DNA from 2 places in the Lysinibacillus sp. UBA6686 genome. Region 2 is predicted to be linked to the other one. Evidence: riboswitches for the same ligand, from Rfam matches in the RefSeq annotation. Region 2 holds a riboswitch; the other holds the start of a gene.
The links. A riboswitch is a leader RNA that binds a small molecule or an ion and turns the genes downstream of it on or off. The one in region 2 is predicted to bind cobalamin.
Positions count from the first base shown of each region.

Region 1 (9,368 bases), on a different contig from region 2:
CCCAGTGATTCTCTATATCAGTAAAGCTTGAAGTACTCCCTAATGAAAAAGTTATAGTTGGACTTTGTACGCTTTCATTGCCTGCAGCGTCTACTGCTTTTACAGCGACAGTATATGTCGCATGATCATTTAAATGTTCCAACATAATTGTCGTTGTGTCGGCATTTTGTGTAGCAGTTAGCTCACCATTAACATAAACTTTGTAGCTGTCCACACCTACATTGTCTGTAGCCTTCTGCCAATTTACCTGCACAGATGTATTATTTTGAATAGTTGTACTGATCACTTTTGATACATCCCATAATGAGCTTGCTTTAATTGCTGGTAAAAATGCCTCATTTGCGACTGCCATATAACCTGCTTCACTTAAATGTATATTTTCTGGATTTGGTAAATAGCTTGGCACGTCTTTTGCCACAATATCGTATGTCGGAACAAATATACCTCCAGCCTTTTCAACAGTTGTTTTTATTGTGGAATTTACCGTAGCCAATAATAATTTAAATTGTTTTTGTAAATCCTCACTATAGTAGGGGAATGAATTATAATAACCCATCACATAAACCTGTGCGTTCGGATTTAGTTTTTTAATTTCTGCTAAAATAGCAGTTATATTTTTGACTGCATCTTGTGAAGCCTTTAGGATTGCCACTGCATTAATACCTGTTGTTTGAGATTCCTTTAAAATTGGTATTAAATCATTGGCGCCTGCTGTTAAGGTAATAATTTCTGCCTCCTTAATAGACGTACGAAGCTTTACCTGTTCATTTGGATAACCAAAGCCAACCACTGGCTTCTCGACATCATTTTGTAAATCTTCCAATACGTTTTTCGTAGTATAGCCTGTATAAGCAAAGCCCTTATTATATGAAGTAATGAGTCCCTCTTTCTGTAAAGCCTGTGCAACAAAATCGGCATACCCTAATCCGATAATCCCCACTTCATTCATACCATGGGCCAATGAATCCCCTAGTGCTACATAATCTACCTGAGTCACCCAGCTCGGTGCAATAAGATCTCTTCGCTCTTCAGCATTAGCACCTACTGGCACTAATAACTGCAATGCTAGTACACTACTAGCTAAAAATCGAAATTTCTTTGAAAAATTCATACCCTCACTCCTTCAACATCTACTGATTACTATTTTAATAGATGAAGGTTAAAAAAGGGTTAAATAAGAACAAGCATTTTTTAGCTTCTATTCAGATTGAATTTTTCCGTAAATACCCCCACCACCAACTTCAATTGCTAATTGACCTGTTCTTGCCAAATCAATCAGCTTGGCAATTTTTTGTGGGACGATTTGTTCAAGCTGTTCTAGTGAGATGCGATGCAAAATATTCATCTCCGTACCAAAGGCATTTACTAATCGGTCCATCATCTTTGGTCCTAAGCCTGGAATAAAATCCAATGGAACTTGATGAATATAGGGTGGTCGAACACGTTGATTAACAAGCTGCTCTGATAACTCCTGAATACGTAAAGCGACTCCTTTTATAATTTGCATACTGTTACATTTTGGACAGACAGTCGTCATATTGTCTAGCTGTTCGCCACACTTTACACAGACTGTTTGATGGTACTTACCAAGCAAAGGATTTAAACCATAATTAGCCGTTATTGCTCTCCCTTGCTGTTCTTGAAGTGCCAATTGCAATTCAGAAAAATTGGCATCAGTTAATCGTAATTTTTGATATTCCCGAGCAATCTTCCCAAGAGAGTGTGCATCAGAATTGCTGACAAATGGATAGGCTTGGAGCTCCTTAATATTGTTCACCATGTAGGTATCCGAACTTAATCCCAATTCAATGGCGTCTATAAGCTGTGGATCGAAAACTTCTGTTAAACTTCGTTGTACGCCTTTACCAAACAGACTTTTAAATGGCGTAAATACGTGTGCAGGAATAAAAAGCCCACTTAATTCATAAACTTTCTGTTGTAGCGTTCGTGCATCACAATATATTCGCTGAGAACTTAAGTGGATATTTTTCATATGATTTGACATCCAAGTTGAAAACTCTCTCATCAGGTTAAGTGTTGGGAAATAGGCAAGCACATGGATAGGTCCTAAACAATTCTCATCATAAATCTCTATTTCACTTCCTGGGATCAGAGTAGTTTCCTGATAGCGTAGACCCCCTTGTTCCAATTCCTTGAGTAAACCTTGTTCCATCATCCATGCCATCTCTTCTATTACCTCTGGAGAATGGCAATCAATAATTCCAATAATATCAAGACCCTTTCTTGCACTAGCAGTCTCTAAAATATTTGCTAATGTTAACGTTTTACTGCCTGTAATTTTAACAGCACGTCCATTAAAAGTACGTCCAATATGAATATGTAAATCAGCATAAAATTCTTGCATCATTAAACTTCACTCCCTTTATTTCTTCAATTTTGCCACAGAGTAATGTGTCCTGATTTTTTTGGGCTTGCTCGAAAAGCTCTTCTTCAAAATCCGTGACATCCACCGAAGCTTTATGTTGATTCAACAGGTGCATACACATCTGTTGGATCAACATAAAACAGAAAAACCCCACATTGCTGCAAGGTATCTCTTTTGTTCATTATGATGGATGATTGTTATGCGTGCCATTATTTGCTTCAAAGGCACTCGAGCCCTGAGATGACATTGAAGAGGAGTCATATGCCACTAATGTCACGCCAATTTTCTTTTCCAGTTCGTTAATTTTTTCAAGCTGCTGTTGATCTAATTGTGCAAATTTAATCTCTTCCACTATCATCAAATCCTTTCATCCATAAAGTTCCCCGAGAAAGTGTTATTTATGCGTATCAATCATCTCTCAGATTTGATTTTTTCATGCACCTCAAAAAGCCCTTCTTCAACTTCAAAATTTTGTAACAACCATCGGGGATTTTATCTTGACTTCTGCACCTGTCGCTTCGCTTTGAATACAATACATTTGTTGCTTTCGCAAAGTAAAGATCTGCTGAATCAGATAAAAATGACTGACTATCAGTCATTTTCTTTGACTTTATTTTAACTATTTTGTAACATACTAATTAAGCAGGACAAAAGCGGGGGATTTTATGTCAAAGGAAGAGAAAATTATTCAAGCTGCAATTGAAGTTTTTCGTGAAAAGGGAATTGAAAAGACAAAAGTTTCCGATATCGTTAAAGCTGCAGGTATCGCCCAAGGAACATTTTACCTTTATTTCCCATCACGACTTTCCGTCATGCCGGCCATTGCGAAAGTTATGGTTGAGAAAATAATTGCTGCCATTAAAGAAGGAATTTCCTTACAGGAACCTTTTGCAATGCAGCTTGATAAAGTAGTCGATATTGTTTTTTCACTAACTGAAGACTATCGGGATGTATTTGCCCTTATCTACGCTGGTATTACTCAAACTGAACATATGAAAGAATGGGAAAATATTTATGCGCCCTATTACGAATGGATGAATAATTTCTTATATGAGGCTCAACAGCAAGGAATAATTCGTCCCTCATTAAATACTACACGATCTTCTAAACTTATTATTGGGTTAGTAGAATCTGCAGCTGAGCAAATTTACTTGTATGATGACAGTGAAGAAGAATCCATCAGACTGCAAAAGCTTGAACTCCTTGACTTTTTACATCATGCACTTGGCTTACGTCACACATAAGTGACGTTCTTTTTTACATGATAAATGACTGAATGTCAGTCATAAATATGATTAAACGAAAGGAAATTGAACAAATGAAAAAAGATTGGCTGTATGTTGGACTAACAAGTTTATTTGAATTATTTTGGATTTTCGGCTTCAATACCGCATATTCCTGGTGGCATTGGATTATTATCATAGCCTTAATTGCTACGGACTTCCATTTCTTATCGAAAGCATGTGAAAACCTACCTACTGGCACAGTTTATGCGATCTTTGCTGGGGCAGGAACAATTGGTACCACATTAATGGACATTTTCATTTTTGAAGGAGAGTTTACCATCATGAAAGCGATTTTTATGTTTATTTTAGTTCTAGGGGTTATGGGTCTTAAATTAGCCGATAACACTGCTAGGGATCATGATAATAAGAAAGGAGCTAATGCATAATGGGCTGGTTACTTGTATTATTAGCTGCAATATCAGAAATTATTGGTGTGGTAGGTTTACGCTTCTATAGTCAGAAAAAAACGCTTCGTAATTTAGTTATATATGTGGGTGGGTTTGGATTGTCCTTTGCGCTATTATATGCCTCCTTTAACTATTTACAGTTAAGCATCGCCTATGTTGTGTGGATTGGTATTGGGACTGTTGGGGCTGTCCTTGTAAATATTATATTTTTTGGCGAATCCAAAAACCGCACCCGTTTGATTAGTATCGTTGCCATTATCATTGGTGTAGCAGGTTTAAAAGCTATATCTTAATTTATTTTGCTGCTTTCGGTAGAATTTAGTAATAATGTTTGGTGAGAAGATGTCCGAAGGATTTAAAGATTTAAGCACATAGTAGTAATGATGAAGAGGGTGTTATTTGGAAGATTTGGACTGAGAATAGCTAAGGATTTTTGTAATAAATGAAGCATTGTCCTCCATTAACCACAGTCCTAACCATTGATAAACAACATGGCGTATCCGCACTAAGTGATACGCCTTTTTCATACTATCAATATTTTAATATTTTCGTATATTGCTCCGATACATACGTTAAATACGGCTTACCTGTAAGAGGGTGGGTTTGTATATCGGCATAAACACCAAATACATCTTGTAATAATGCTGGCGTAAGCACTTCTTCTGGTGTACCAGAGCAAACGATTTGACCTTGCTGTAAAACATAAATTTGATCGCAATACATAGCTGCAATATTTAGGTCATGCAAAGCAGCAACAACGGTTAAATGTAAAGTTTGAATTAAATCCATTAGCTGTAATTGATGCTGTATATCTAAATGATTTGTTGGCTCATCTAAAATAAGTATTTGTGCTTGCTGAGCAAGTGCACGTGCTACCATCACCCGTTTTTTTTCTCCACCTGACAATGAGCTGAAACTACGTTTTTCTAAATGTGTGATACCTGTTTGATTTAATGCATCCTTCACAATTTGAAAATCTCGTTCTTGATCAAGCTCCAATAATTTTTTGTGAGGTGTTCTTCCCATACTTACTAAATCATGTACTGTAAAGTCAAATAAAACCGGTGTTTCTTGACTTACTACCGCCAAATTTTTAGCAATGTTTTTACTTGATTGCTTAAAAATATCCTGCTCATTTAACAGAACCGTACCATTTTCAGGCTTTAATAGGCGGTACATATTTTTTAATAAGGTTGACTTCCCGCTACCGTTTGGACCAATTAGCCCAACAAATTGCTGTTCCCTTATTTGCATACTAACCTCATGTAATATGCGTTGATCCTGAATGGAATAGGATACCTGCCTTGCTTCTAATGTCATAGGTTTAATCTCCTTCACCGAAAGAATAATTATTACGGCGCAGTAGCCAAATGAAAAATGGTCCTCCACAAAAAGCTGTAATAATTCCAATTGGCATTTCTTCAGGAGCTATCAAAATTCGAGCAATCGCATCTGCCCAAACTAAAAAAATACCTCCTAATAAAGCACTAATTGGTATTACATATTTATAGTTAGAACCTACAATTATGCGAACAATATGTGGAATAATTAAGCCAACAAATCCAATAGAGCCGCTTACTGCAACAAGCACACCCGTTAATAAAGATACTAGTAGGATAAGCTGTAAACGAAACTGTTGGATATTGACACCTAATGTAACTGCTGCCTCTTCCCCAAGCAATAATAAATTTAAATGACGATAATGGAGCCACAGTAAGGCAAACACGACGATAAAAATAGTTGTAGGAATAATTATATTACTCCATTTTGCACCAGCTAGACTTCCAAGCATCCAATACATAACTGCCTTAATTCCACCCTCTTGCTTTGCCATCATTAAAATAAAATTCGAAATAGCAGATAAAATAAACGATACTGCCATTCCAGCAAGTAAAAGTCTAAAGACAGATATTTTTCCTCCAACACGGGCAAGGAAAAACACTAACAATATGGCTAGTAGTGAGCCTAAAAATGCAGATACTGAAAGAGCAAAAATTCCTAGGAATGAAAATGCACCTAAAATAATAACAGCTGTAGCACCGACTGTTGCCCCTGAGGATATTCCTAATATGTATGGTTCAGCTATAGAATTACGCACAAGAGCCTGTATAGCTGCTCCTGCAATTGCTAAGCCTGCTCCTACAATGGCAGCCAACAAGACGCGTGGCACCCGTATTTGCCAAATAATAATTTCTTGCGAGCGACTCCAATCCTGCTCTATAAAATTTTGGACGATTGGAATTTTGGACAGAATAACCTGCCACACATAAAGAGGTGTGATGGAAACAGATCCAACCATAACAGCCAAAGTCATAGAAATGATTAGTATTAGAAACAAAGACAGTGATAATAGTATAAATTTTTTATTCATATGTATAATACTCCTAATCAACCGTAATAGATATGAAGCAATAAAAAAGAGTATTTCATGCATAGTATGCATAGAAATACCCTAGAATCATCAACAAAGTCAGAAAGATTTCCTTCTATTGTCCGTAAATGCGTTCATCCTCGTGGGCATTACAACTATCACTAAATGGCAGGTCTCCTGGCTTCGAATCAACGTTTTATGATTACCTTCCCGTTCCTAAAACAGTGGCTAAATCATCATAAAACTCCTCATTACAGTTGCGGGACAGCGTCGGATTTTCACCGACTTCCCTTTTAAGTGACACTTTATATAAGATGCCACACCATTAGTATCCAAACTATTAAAATTATGACGATTCTATCATACATTTAAGTAGTTAGTCTATTAATTATCATTGAGTTAACTAAATTATAATTATAGGTTGACACAAATATTTTATTTTCATACACTATTTATAACTTTAATAGACAGGAGTGAAATTATGGCAACAGTTGCAGAACACTCTCATCATAGATTAAGAACAGTAGATATTGCCTATATTGGATTATTTTCAACGTTAATGATGATTGGTGCAAATATTACTTCTATTGTCCCTTTCATGTCTGTAGGTGGAGTCCCCATCACATTGCAAACTTTCTTTGCTATATTAGCTGGACTCGTTCTTGGTAGTAGAAAGGGTGCGCTTGCTTGTACGGTATATATGTGCATTGGCTTAGCTGGTGCACCTGTATTTGCACGTTTTGGTGGCGGCTTTGGACAAATCTTGAGCCCTACATTTGGCTTTATTGTCACATTTATTTTAGCTGCATTTATCGCAGGACTGATTGTTGAGCGCAGCGGCACAAAGAAAAGCTATATTGTTGCAGCAGTAATTGCTACAGCTATTAATTATTTACTAGGGACAAATTGGATGTACTTTGCTTATAAGCTATGGGCTAGCGCTCCAGATGCTTTCAATTATAAGATGGCCTGGCTTTGGATGATGCCGCCTTTGCCTAAGGATATTATTTTAGCAGTCTTTGCTGGTATTTTTGCGCATCGACTACAAAGGATATTAAAAATAATACCAATAAAATAGTTGAATTCTTAAAACGCCGATCCTACAAAGATGGCGTATTTCTTATAATCCTTCCATTATTTCTGCACATTTATTTGCTACATTAGGTGTAAATAGTGAGGAGGAATAAAGGATGAAGATAAAAAGAAGTTGGTTTATCAGTTTCCTGACAGTAATTACTTTCCTAACGTTATCAGCTTGCTCTGACAAGACAGAATCAGGGACGAAAAAGGACAATGACATTGAGCAGAATACAAAGATGGATCATTCAACAATGGATCATTCTAGCTCGGGTGAGGTGCCCGTAGCGTTGAAAACTGCCGTAAACCCTAAATTTCCAGAAGGAAGCACAGCTATTATTACCAATGGACATATGGAAGGTATGGAGGGAGCAAAAGCAACAATTGTAGGCGCATATGATACTACTGCATATATTGTCTCCTATGATCCAGCTACAGGTGGTGAGCGTGTAGAAAATCATAAGTGGGTTATTCATGAGGAATTAATTAATCCAGATTTAGCTCCATTAGCCTCTGGTACTGAGGTTAAGACAAATGCATCTCATATGAAGGGAATGGAAAATGCGACTGTTCGGATTGATAAAGCAGTCCAAACGACTGTTTATATGATTGATTACACAGCTACTACAAATGGAGATTCTGTAAAAAATCATAAATGGGTAACTGAGGACGAATTAAAAGCAGAATAAGATGCTGAACCTCTGTAGATTTCTTGCAGAGGTTCTTCTAGCTTCTAAGATCTAATGCATTTCTTCCTGCGGACTTAAGCCATTTATAGCCAAGCCCCCAAACAGTTTGTAAATAATCATCAGCAGGAAAACCACTTTTCCGTAGTTTCTCTCGTAAATTACGTACATGTGAATCAATTGTTCGATCCTCTATCGAATCATGGTAACCCCATACAGTATTAATAAGATGCTCCCTAGTAAAAACCTTATTTTGATGCGCTAAAAATAAGGCTAGCATCCCAAATTCCTTAGGGGTTAAGGATATTTCCTTCTGTCTAAAACACACTTCAAAGGATTCTTTGTTTAAATGTAATCCCTCAAACGACACAATATTTTCATCACTTTTTGCCCTCCTTAGAACAGCATTAATACGTGCTAGTAACACTTCTTCATCGAAGGGTTTCAGAATGTAATCATCTGCTCCTAGATTTAGACCTTTTACCATATCAGTATGCTCCCCTTTTGCTGTTAGCATGATGATGGGCACATCCCAAAATTTCCTTATTTCTTTACAGACCTGCCAACCATCCATTTCTGGCATCATGATATCTAAAAGTACCAGATCTACATGATTTTCTTCTAAATAGATCAGAGCCTTCTGAACGGATACCATTTCCTTACATGTGAAAACAGGCTCTAAATAAAGCTTAAGCAAGTCTAACATTCTTGGTTCATCATCAATGAGTAGTATTGTTTTCATGCTTTTTGACTCCTTTAAACGTTAAGATAAAAGTTGTTCCTTTATTTTCTATACTCTGGGCTGTAATTTCTCCTCCATGCGCCTGAACAAGCTCTTTTACAATTGAAAGCCCCAGTCCAACGCCCCCTAAAGCACGACTACGAGATTTTTCAACACGATAAAATCGTTCAAAAATATGAGGTAAATCCTTTTTGGGGATTCCCTTTCCAGTATCTTTAACGAGTATAGATACTAAATCGTCCTGTCTTTTTGCTATGACGGAGATAACGTCACCTGGGGAACAATATGATAATGCATTATTGAGGAGATTCATTAATATTTGTTCCAGCCTTGCAGCATCAGCCATTAAAGTTAATCCTTCTTCACAATGAACGTTAAAATGCAGCTGTTTTTCTTGAAAGGCAGGGCTCAAT
Region 1 covers NZ_DKJS01000065.1:16,224-25,591, reverse strand. Annotated here, with positions in the region: gene B2R82_RS17025 (S-layer homology domain-containing protein) at 1-1,111, opposite strand, end outside; gene B2R82_RS17020 (endonuclease Q family protein) at 1,199-2,365, opposite strand; gene B2R82_RS17015 (hypothetical protein) at 2,346-2,492, opposite strand; gene B2R82_RS17010 (hypothetical protein) at 2,568-2,747, opposite strand; gene B2R82_RS17005 (TetR family transcriptional regulator) at 3,052-3,630, shown strand; gene B2R82_RS17000 (DMT family transporter) at 3,705-4,058, shown strand; gene B2R82_RS16995 (DMT family transporter) at 4,058-4,372, shown strand; gene B2R82_RS16990 (heme ABC transporter ATP-binding protein) at 4,611-5,399, opposite strand; gene B2R82_RS16985 (FecCD family ABC transporter permease) at 5,404-6,450, opposite strand; cobalamin riboswitch at 6,601-6,792, opposite strand; gene B2R82_RS16980 (biotin transporter BioY) at 6,932-7,528, shown strand; gene B2R82_RS16975 (YdhK family protein) at 7,641-8,216, shown strand; gene B2R82_RS16970 (response regulator transcription factor) at 8,254-8,955, opposite strand; gene B2R82_RS16965 (sensor histidine kinase) at 8,933-9,368, opposite strand, start outside.
Region 1: it holds a riboswitch for cobalamin, as region 2 does, so the genes downstream of both, B2R82_RS16985 (FecCD family ABC transporter permease) here and B2R82_RS12855 (ABC transporter substrate-binding protein) in region 2, are expected to answer to the same signal.

Region 2 (9,368 bases):
TTTAATAGTGTGGATTTTCCGCTACCATTTGGACCTAATATCCCTAATATTTTCCCCTTTTTTACTGAAAAACTAATATCTTTGACGATTGGTATGCCATCATAGCCACCTGATAGATGTTCAACAACGATCATGCCCGTACCCCCTTACCTCTGCGCTGCTTATAAAAAATATAGGAAAAGACAGGTGCCCCAATAAATGCAGTAATAACACCAATTGGTAGCTCCCTCGGCATAATAATTGTTCGTGCAATTAAATCACATATAATAAGTAATGTCGCACCATTTAAAAAGGACAATGGTAATAAATGACGGTGGTCTGAGCCCCAAATCATCCTTGTCATATGCGGTACGACTAATCCAACGAATCCAATTGTTCCCGAAACAGCCACTGCTGCTCCTGTCAGCATGGATCCACCTACTAAAATTAAATACTTACTTCGTTTCACATTAACACCTAAGTGTTTTGCTCGTTCCTCCCCATATAACAGCACATTTAATTCCCTTCTTTGTGTCCATAGCATCAATGAACCTACAACAACAAATGGGATAATCATTTGCACAAAAGGCCAGCCTCGCATTGATACAGAACCAAGTAGCCACCCCATCACTTGCCGCAGCTCCTCGCCTGATAGAGCAATCATTAGAGAAATAAGTGAGCCTAAAAATGAACTAAAGATGACTCCTGTTAAAATTAACGTTTCCATTTTCAGAGAACGATCTACTACTCTTGCAAAGCTCATGACTGCTACCATTGTTAATATTGCCCCAAGCATACTAAAGGTTGGCAATGTATAGAGACCAACTACTGGAATTGAAAGACCAAAGAATATCGTCATTACTGCACCAACTGATGCACCAGAAGAAACACCTAATGTATAGGGATCTGCTAAAGGATTTTTTAGCAGGCCCTGAAAGGCAGCTCCTGCAATGGCCAGTGAAGCTCCCACAAGCCCTGCTAGGAGAACTCGCGGCAGACGTATTTTCCAAAAAATATTGGCAGCCGTTTCATCAGCTGCTTTATTCCACAATACTTCTAGCGGAATATGAACAGAGCCTATAGCTACGCCACACCAGATGCCAATGATAAGAAGCGTAATCGCTGTTACATAGGCTGTGACTATTTTACTCACTTAAACGCCTCTGGGTAGATCGCTTTCGCTAACTCTTCAAGACCCTCTCCTAAACGTGGTCCTTGACGACTTGTTGTATTCTCATCTACCTGAACAATGGCTTTATTTTTTACTGCATTAATTGTGTCAAAGCCAGCACGCTGTGGTAGCTTTGTTAAAATATCAGGTACATAATGATATGTCACCACGATGACATCTGGATTTTTTGCAATAATTTGTTCGGAACTGATTTCATACCAATCTGCTGTATCTGCTGCAACATTTTCGGCATGAATCATATTTAACATTTCATTCATAAATGTATCTTTACCAGCTGTAAATATATGTGGCTCATCAGATGCTTCTACAAAAACTTTCTTTGGCTTCACATCCTTAATTTTTGCTAGAACCTCTTCCACTTTTGTCTTCATATCTTTAATTATTTTCTTGGCCTCAGGTAATTTCCCAGTTGCACGACCTAGCTGTTCAATTGTTGTGTAAATTTCATTAAAGTCCTTCGCATTTGTTACCACAAAAACCTTTAAACCGGCAGATTCAAGCTGTTCAATGGCCCCTGCAGAAAATGTCATACTCGAAGCATGAGCAAACACGATATCTGGTTGTAAGGCAATAATTTGCTCAATATTATATTCCATACCACCAACTTTTTGTTTTTCAGTTGCCTCTGCAGGATAATCATCATTATCGGTAACACCCACAATTTCATTGTTTAAGCCAAGAGCAAATAAAATCTCTGTATTACTTGGAATAAGAGAAACTATTTTTTCCGGAGGTGACTCCAGCGTAATCTCCTTGCCAACAGCATCTGTTATCGTCATAGGGAATGTTGCTTTGTCTACTTGTGTTGTTTCTTGCTGCTCAGAAGATGCTGGCTTTTCATTTTTTGCTCCTTCTCCACAAGCAGTAAGTAAGCCAATTGCTAAAAATGCGGAAAGTCCTAATTTCCAAAATTTCTTCATATGAATCCTCCTAGTATATAAATGCGTAAATTTTTCCAAATTATTTTGCTGATAGATTAGTAATCGATGGACTTTATAAATTTATCGCCCATTTTTTCAAATTTATCGACATCTTCCATACAAAACAAATACCCCTCATCCAAAATGAGGGGTAATAATGCACAAAAATACGCAAAATCCACCACCCTATCCTCGTAGGTTGTAACGTGTCTCTATAAAGGCAGGTCTCCTGGCTCGTGCTCCATACAATTTTTCAAGCCTTCCCGAAAAACTTTCAGTGGCGTACATTGAAAAAACTAGCACATACAGTGGCGGGACCGCATCGGAATATCACCGATTTCCCTTTTCACTTTACAGTAAGTAAAGAACCTTTATAATATTCAGTTGATTTTATTATACATGAAAACAAAAAAAGTCGCCTACCATCTAGACGACTTCTCCTTTAATCAATTATGCTTCGGCATAATTGCGTTCGGAATCGGCTTTGTGCTTACACAAAGAACTCCTTTTCGATTCCGTGACATCCGCCGGAGGCTTTAACTTCTTTCAGCGGGTGTTAGGACACCCTCTGAAAAGTAGCTTAAATTCGCATTCATCTCACTACCTATAAAGGGTGGTAGACTATGTTGAAAGAAGTTAAATGTTAAAGAAGAATGGGTAACAGTTATATTTGAGGAATATGAGCGTGACAATTGGGCAACTAGCGGACAGTTGCATTCCATTAAATTAGGAGATGGTTTTGGTCAATCATCGGGTACATAAATTAAGTTTATCTAAAATCACATTTTTTTGGAGTGTGATTTTTTTATCTTTAAATTTTAAAATAGTACCAACTATTAATAATTAGTGATAGAATTAGATGATAATTCAGTTGGAGGTGTTAATATGCTGGACATTCAGCAAATACAAGCAGCTATTAGACATCGCTATCCCTTTCTTTTAGTGGATCGTGTTTTGGAGTTAGAAGAAGGTAAGAGAGCAGTAGCGATTAAGAATGTTACGATAAATGAAGAGTTTTTTAATGGGCATTTTCCTAATTATCCTGTAATGCCAGGAGTCCTAATTGTGGAAGCATTAGCACAAGTTAGTGCCATTATTATGCTTACAAAGGAAGGAAATGAAGGGAGACTCGGGTTACTAGCTGGTATTGATCAATGTCGTTTTAAGAAACAAGTAAAACCGGGTGACCAGCTTCGTCTTGAGGTAGAAATTACACGCTTAAAAGGGGCTATTGGAAAAGGGCGTGGAATAGCTACTGTTGATGGAGAGTTAGTGTGTGAAACAGAGCTTATTTTTGCCTTTGGTAGCTAATGAAAAAAACAAAATACATTTGAAACCGCTTCGTCTATTTAGAGAAGTGGTTTTTTGCTGCGTAAATTCTTTAGAATTTCTTAAATCTCAGGCTTTACATGGCAGCTTGATTACCGGAATGGTATTATGATTGTTACATTAAAAGCAATGTTCGCAACTTTAAGGGGGAGATGAAAATAACAATTAATATTCTTGTCATAGATGACGAAAAGGAAATTGCCGACTTAATAGAGCTTTATTTAAAAAATGAAGGCTTTAATGTCTTTACATTTTATGATGCCAAGGAGGCACTAACTTGTATTCAGACAAAAAAATTAGATCTCGCTATTCTAGATGTGATGATGCCTGACATAGATGGCTTTGAAATTTGCAGAAGAATTAGAGAATATTATCATTTTCCAGTGATTATGCTAACAGCCAAGGATGAGGAAATTGATAAAATAACAGGTCTAACTTTAGGGGCTGATGATTATATCACGAAGCCATTTCGACCATTGGAGCTAATAGCTCGAGTGAAGGCTCAAATCAGGAGATTTACAAGGTACAACCAGCAGGAAGCTTTGCAGAATGATATGATTATTGATTTTTCTGGGCTTTTATTAGATCAAAACACACGGAAATGTATGTTGCATGAAAAACAATTGTCACTTACACCTACAGAATTTTCAATCCTATGGTTTTTATGTATCAATAGGGGACGTGTCGTTTCTTCCGAGGAACTATTTCAAAAAGTCTGGGGAGAAAAATATTTTAGCAGTAATAATACGGTAATGGTCCATATCAGACATTTACGAGAAAAAATGAATGATTCTGCAGAAAACCCAAAATTTATAAAAACTGTTTGGGGAGTGGGGTACACCATTGAAAAATGATTTCGGAAAACTAAAAAGGAAAATAATGCTTCAAATACTTCTTATCCTCGTCCTTGCATTAATAAGTGGGTATTGGATTAGCTCTCTATTGATTGATGGTGTTTTACAGGCTCCATTCGCTGATGCGTTTATTCATTTTTGTGAAAATGTTCTTCAACTTGATTTTTATGCTGCTCAGAAAGCCTATTCGATTATATTTCAGCAAAATAAGCAGCTTTGGTTAACAACTGGATTAATACTTTTATTATTAGTAATCTTTTATTTTGCTCTTTCACGCTTTACAAAGTATTTTCATCATATTTCTTTAGGTGTCAACAGCCTTTTAGCAGAATCTGATAAAGATATTCAACTGCCAGCTGAGCTTGAATTTATGGAAAAGAAATTAAATGTTGTGAAAAATACATTAGAAAAACGTGCAAAGGATGCACAAGAGGCTGAACAACGAAAAAACGACCTTGTGGTATATTTGGCACATGATATTAAGACACCACTGACATCGATTATGGGATACCTTAGCTTGCTGGATGAGGCAAAGGATATGCCGTTAGAGCAAAAAGAAAAATATGTAAAGGTTACATTAGATAAATCCTACAGGCTAGAACAATTGATTAATGAGTTTTTTGAAATTACGAGATTTAATTTACAATCCATTATATTAGATAAAGAAGCCATAAATTTAAATTATATGTTGATGCAATTGGCAGATGAATTTTATCCATTATTGGCACCTAAAGGGCAGCAAGCAATTGTAGATGTGAAGGAAGATATAAAGGTTTTGGCTGACGCCAATAAATTAGCTAGGGTGTTTAATAATATTTTTAAAAATGCGATAGCATATAGCGATGAGAACAGCATTATTAACATTCATGCAGAAAAACAAAATGACCAGATTCATATTTCATTTACAAACAAGGGAAAGGCCATTCCCCCTCAAAAATTAACCATGATTTTTGAAAAGTTTTATCGTTTAGACTCGTCAAGGTCTACACAAACGGGTGGAGCGGGTTTGGGACTTGCTATTGCCAATGAGATTGTACAAGCACATGGAGGAACAATATCTGCCATTAGCACAGATGAAAAAACAGTGTTTACTGTTAGCCTACCATCATTTTCTTAAGAAACCTTAAGAATTCTATAATAGATTATTAAAAAAGAGCTCTTTCTTTTATGTTTCAATAAAACTACAGTCAGTGAGGTAATTTCCTCAACCTCACTAGATTGAGGAACATACACAAAAATCTTCACTTCCTGTGAAAGTACTTGGTGAGTGAGATATCCTGTTGATCTTCTAGCTTTTTTTGACATCTTGCAATAGGTCTCTAATTGGGAAACAGGTATAAAAAGAAGGAGTTGTTTTTGTTGAAAAGAAAGGGATTCTTTAGCATATTTCTTATACTATTATTAGTGTTTATTTATTTTGTGGTTGTCAAAGATCATCCACTTCAGCCAAACCTTGATCCATTTAAATCACCTCAGCTAGAGATGCCACAGAAAAGTGACGATATGTTCAATATAGATTTATATAGCTCTAATGCCATATTAGTGAGCTTAGAAGATCATACTATTTTATTGGATAAAAATAGTGAGGAAATCATATATCCAGCTTCTTTAACGAAGTTGATGACTGTCCTTGTCGCACTTGAAAATATACCCGATTTAAACGAAAAGATTATTCTTAAAAACCGTGTTTTTACCAACTTATACGAAGAAAATGCTTCTATGGCAGGTTTTCTCCCTAATGAGGAAGTAACTGCAGAGGATTTGCTTTATGGTGCGATGCTGCCATCAGGAGCTGAAGCATCTATTGGCTTAGCTGAATCTATTGCTGGTTCAGAAAGTGGGTTTGCCCAGCTAATGAATGAAAAGGCTCAACAGCTTGGAATGACGAATAGTCACTTTATGAATGCTACTGGGCTACATCACCCAGACCATTATACAACGGTGAAAGATCTTTCAATTCTCTTACAGTCTGCTCTCGTAAATCCAATATTCAGGGAAGTTTATACAGCTGAAAGATATTCGATAAAATCAACGAATCGCCATCCAGAAGGAATTACTTTAACAAGCAGGCTGTTTAATTATTTAAACACCAATCAGGTAACGAAAGGTAAGATTATTGGAGGAAAAACAGGTTATACAGAGCAAGCTGGTCTCTGCCTCGCAAGCCTAGCATCCATCAATGGGGAGGAATATTTGCTCGTAACGGTTGGTGCAGAAGGTGATCCACGTTCAGAGCAGTTCAATATTACAGACGCATTAGCTGTTTATCAAAAATTATATTAAACATAAATCGAACCAGGTACTTAGGTAGTCCTGGTTTTAATTGAATTTATACAAAATATTAGTGGTATTTTGTCGAAAATAGCATACAATAGACAATCCCTCATATAATTTAAGTGTCTGAACATTTGAGCGAACTATTGATCTGACTATAAATAATCTCTATTCGATTATTAAAACAGGTAGAACACGATGAGAGGATGAGGGGGTTTTGAAGCATCCCAGCACGAATATATTAGAAAATAAAGAAGAATTATTTGTACCTGAGAAAGCTTTAAATAAAGATTTTTGCGATCAATTAGTGACTAAAATTCATAAAAATATACTGAATGAGAATATTTCGAATGATGTCTATATGTCATATTTTGTGATTTTCGACCAGAAATATGAGCTTAAAGAAATTCGATATTTATTAGATCTGTTAAAAGTACAAGCAGATGAAATTATTCGATCTAAACCCATCTATATTACATTAAGTGGTGTGATGTTATCGTTATTCGCCATTATTGCCTGTGCTATTAATGTAAAGCTAATGGTTGGTATTTCTTTATTTCAAATAGTTGCCCTAACAATTTTAAGCTTTAATGTAGCTATATTATTTATTTCATTTAAAATTGAAAAAGAATACAAAAAAATTTATGCGGTCATAAAATTAATTGAATATTACTTAAGCTTTTATAAAAAATAAATTTTACAGTCGACACCAACCATTCCAAAAAATGAAGCAAAGGATAGATAATATTTACCGCTTTATGAACTTCCTCCAAATTATAAGCTAAAAAAACATAGTTCCCCGCTTTCTTCAAAAATAATCATGTAAAGGCGCTTGATTTATACGGAACAAAATGATAAAAATTAAGCATTTATTTTAAAAAACCTCAAATAATAAGGTACGAAAAATTTTATTTGAGGAAGTGAAAATTTGAAAAAATTTTTTCAAATCGTATTACCGATTTGTCTGTTAATGATTTCCTTTGATGATGTCAAAGCTAGTACCTATGAAAATAAAGGAAGAAAGTATTATGAAGAAGCAGGTCAAATTGTATGGGAAATTAAAACGGATGAAAAAATTGTGGCTCTTACTTTTGATGACGGACCACATCGGAAGTACACCACTCAGATTTTAGATATTTTGGCAAAATATAAAGCAAAAGCCACTTTTTTTATAGTTGGTCAAAATGCAGAAAAAAATCCTGAAGTTATTTCAAGAATGTATAATGAAGGTCATGAACTTGCCAATCATACTTTTACACATCCGTTAAGGACTAATGTTCCAAACCTGCTAAAGGAAATTAAGCAAACAGATGAAACTATACAAAAAATTACTGGTTTTACTCCTACTTTATTTAGACCTGTAGAGGGTCAATATTCAGATGCCATGATTGAAGCGATATCCAAAGAAGGCTATAAGGTGGTAATGTGGTCTTGGCATTTAGATACATTAGACTGGAAAAGTCCAGGTACGAACCGAATTGTTAATACTGTTTTAAAAGGAGTAAATCAAGGTAATATTGTCCTGTTTCATGATGGAGGCGGTAATCGTAAGCAAACTGTAGAGGCAATGGAAAGTATTTTGGCAGAGCTAGAAAAACAGGGTTATCGATTCGTCACGGTTTCCGAGTTACTTGAAGTACAGCAGACAAAGTAATTCATAGTGGAACCTTGTTTTCATCTTAAAGATCTTTTAATATGCTTTAATTCAGAAATTAAATAATCAATTTGCTTTTGCATATTTTCAGATTGCTTTGCCTGATCATTATTGTTTTGGGAACTATCATTGTTGCTTTTTTGTAACGCCTGTAATGCAAGACCAGCGGCAATTGTTTGAATACCATCACCTAATGTCGATATGGATGTGCCAATATAGGCCAGCTTTGCAGCATAAATGTCCAAAGAGTCATTCGATGGATTCGAATTATTATCATTTCTTTGCATTGTTATGCCTCCTTTAAGCAAATTGTGTTAGATGGTCACTACTTTCATCATATGCGTACCACATCAAAAAAGGGAATCGAACCAAATTAAAATCTGTACCTCACCTCCAACTGTTTCATAGTGGAGGTGTTTTTATGTTGCATTTCTCTACTTCCAAATGTTTAGAAAAGGTATAATTACCATTAATAACATAAGGGGGATTAGATGAGTGACTAAGCTTGAATTCATTGAATTAAATCATGAACTTTTAGAGAGTATGGGAAGCTATTGTCTTAGAAGTAAAAAGAATTCGAAGGGCTATAGACAAAAGAACAAATGGCTTCAAAACCGCTTTGACGAAGGCTTGAAGTATGTTCAGATTTTTAAAAATAATAAGCAAGTTGGCTTTATTGAATTTACAGCAGCAGAATATTCTTCAAGGGTTGTCTTTGCGAATGGCTATTTAGTAATTCATTGCTTGTGGGTCAGTGAAATGGGACAAGGCTATGGAACCCAACTTATTCAAAAGTGTTTGACAGATGCAAAGAGGCTAGCTAAAAAAGGTGTGGTGGTTGTGACAAATTCGACGACATCATGGACGCCTAGTAAAGAAATTTTTTTAAAAAATAACTTTCAATGTATGGATAAAGCTCCATATGGTTTTGAATTACTTGTCTATTCATTTACTCAAGAATTGGAGCAACCTTATTTTCCAACTGATTGGGACGAGAGATTAAATAGATATAATCAGTTAACGATTTTGCGTTCCTTCCAATGTCCATATGTTGAAGTTGCCACAGAAAATATCGTTTCTGGGGCAATGCAATTGGATTTACCTGTGGCAGTGATTGATTTAAGTGATAGAGAGCAGATAATGACATTATCGCCAACGCCTTATGG
Region 2 covers NZ_DKJS01000047.1:1,945-11,312, forward strand. Annotated here, with positions in the region: gene B2R82_RS12845 (adenosylcobinamide amidohydrolase) at 1-134, opposite strand, end outside; gene B2R82_RS12850 (FecCD family ABC transporter permease) at 131-1,132, opposite strand; gene B2R82_RS12855 (ABC transporter substrate-binding protein) at 1,129-2,091, opposite strand; cobalamin riboswitch at 2,294-2,479, opposite strand; gene fabZ (3-hydroxyacyl-ACP dehydratase FabZ) at 2,977-3,402, shown strand; gene vanR (VanR-ABDEGLN family response regulator transcription factor) at 3,579-4,274, shown strand; gene vanS (vancomycin resistance histidine kinase VanS) at 4,300-5,391, shown strand; gene B2R82_RS12875 (D-alanyl-D-alanine carboxypeptidase family protein) at 5,634-6,557, shown strand; gene B2R82_RS12880 (hydroxymyristoyl-ACP dehydratase) at 6,766-7,242, shown strand; gene B2R82_RS12885 (polysaccharide deacetylase family protein) at 7,477-8,202, shown strand; gene B2R82_RS12890 (translation initiation factor 2) at 8,223-8,489, opposite strand; gene B2R82_RS12895 (GNAT family N-acetyltransferase) at 8,698-9,368, shown strand, end outside.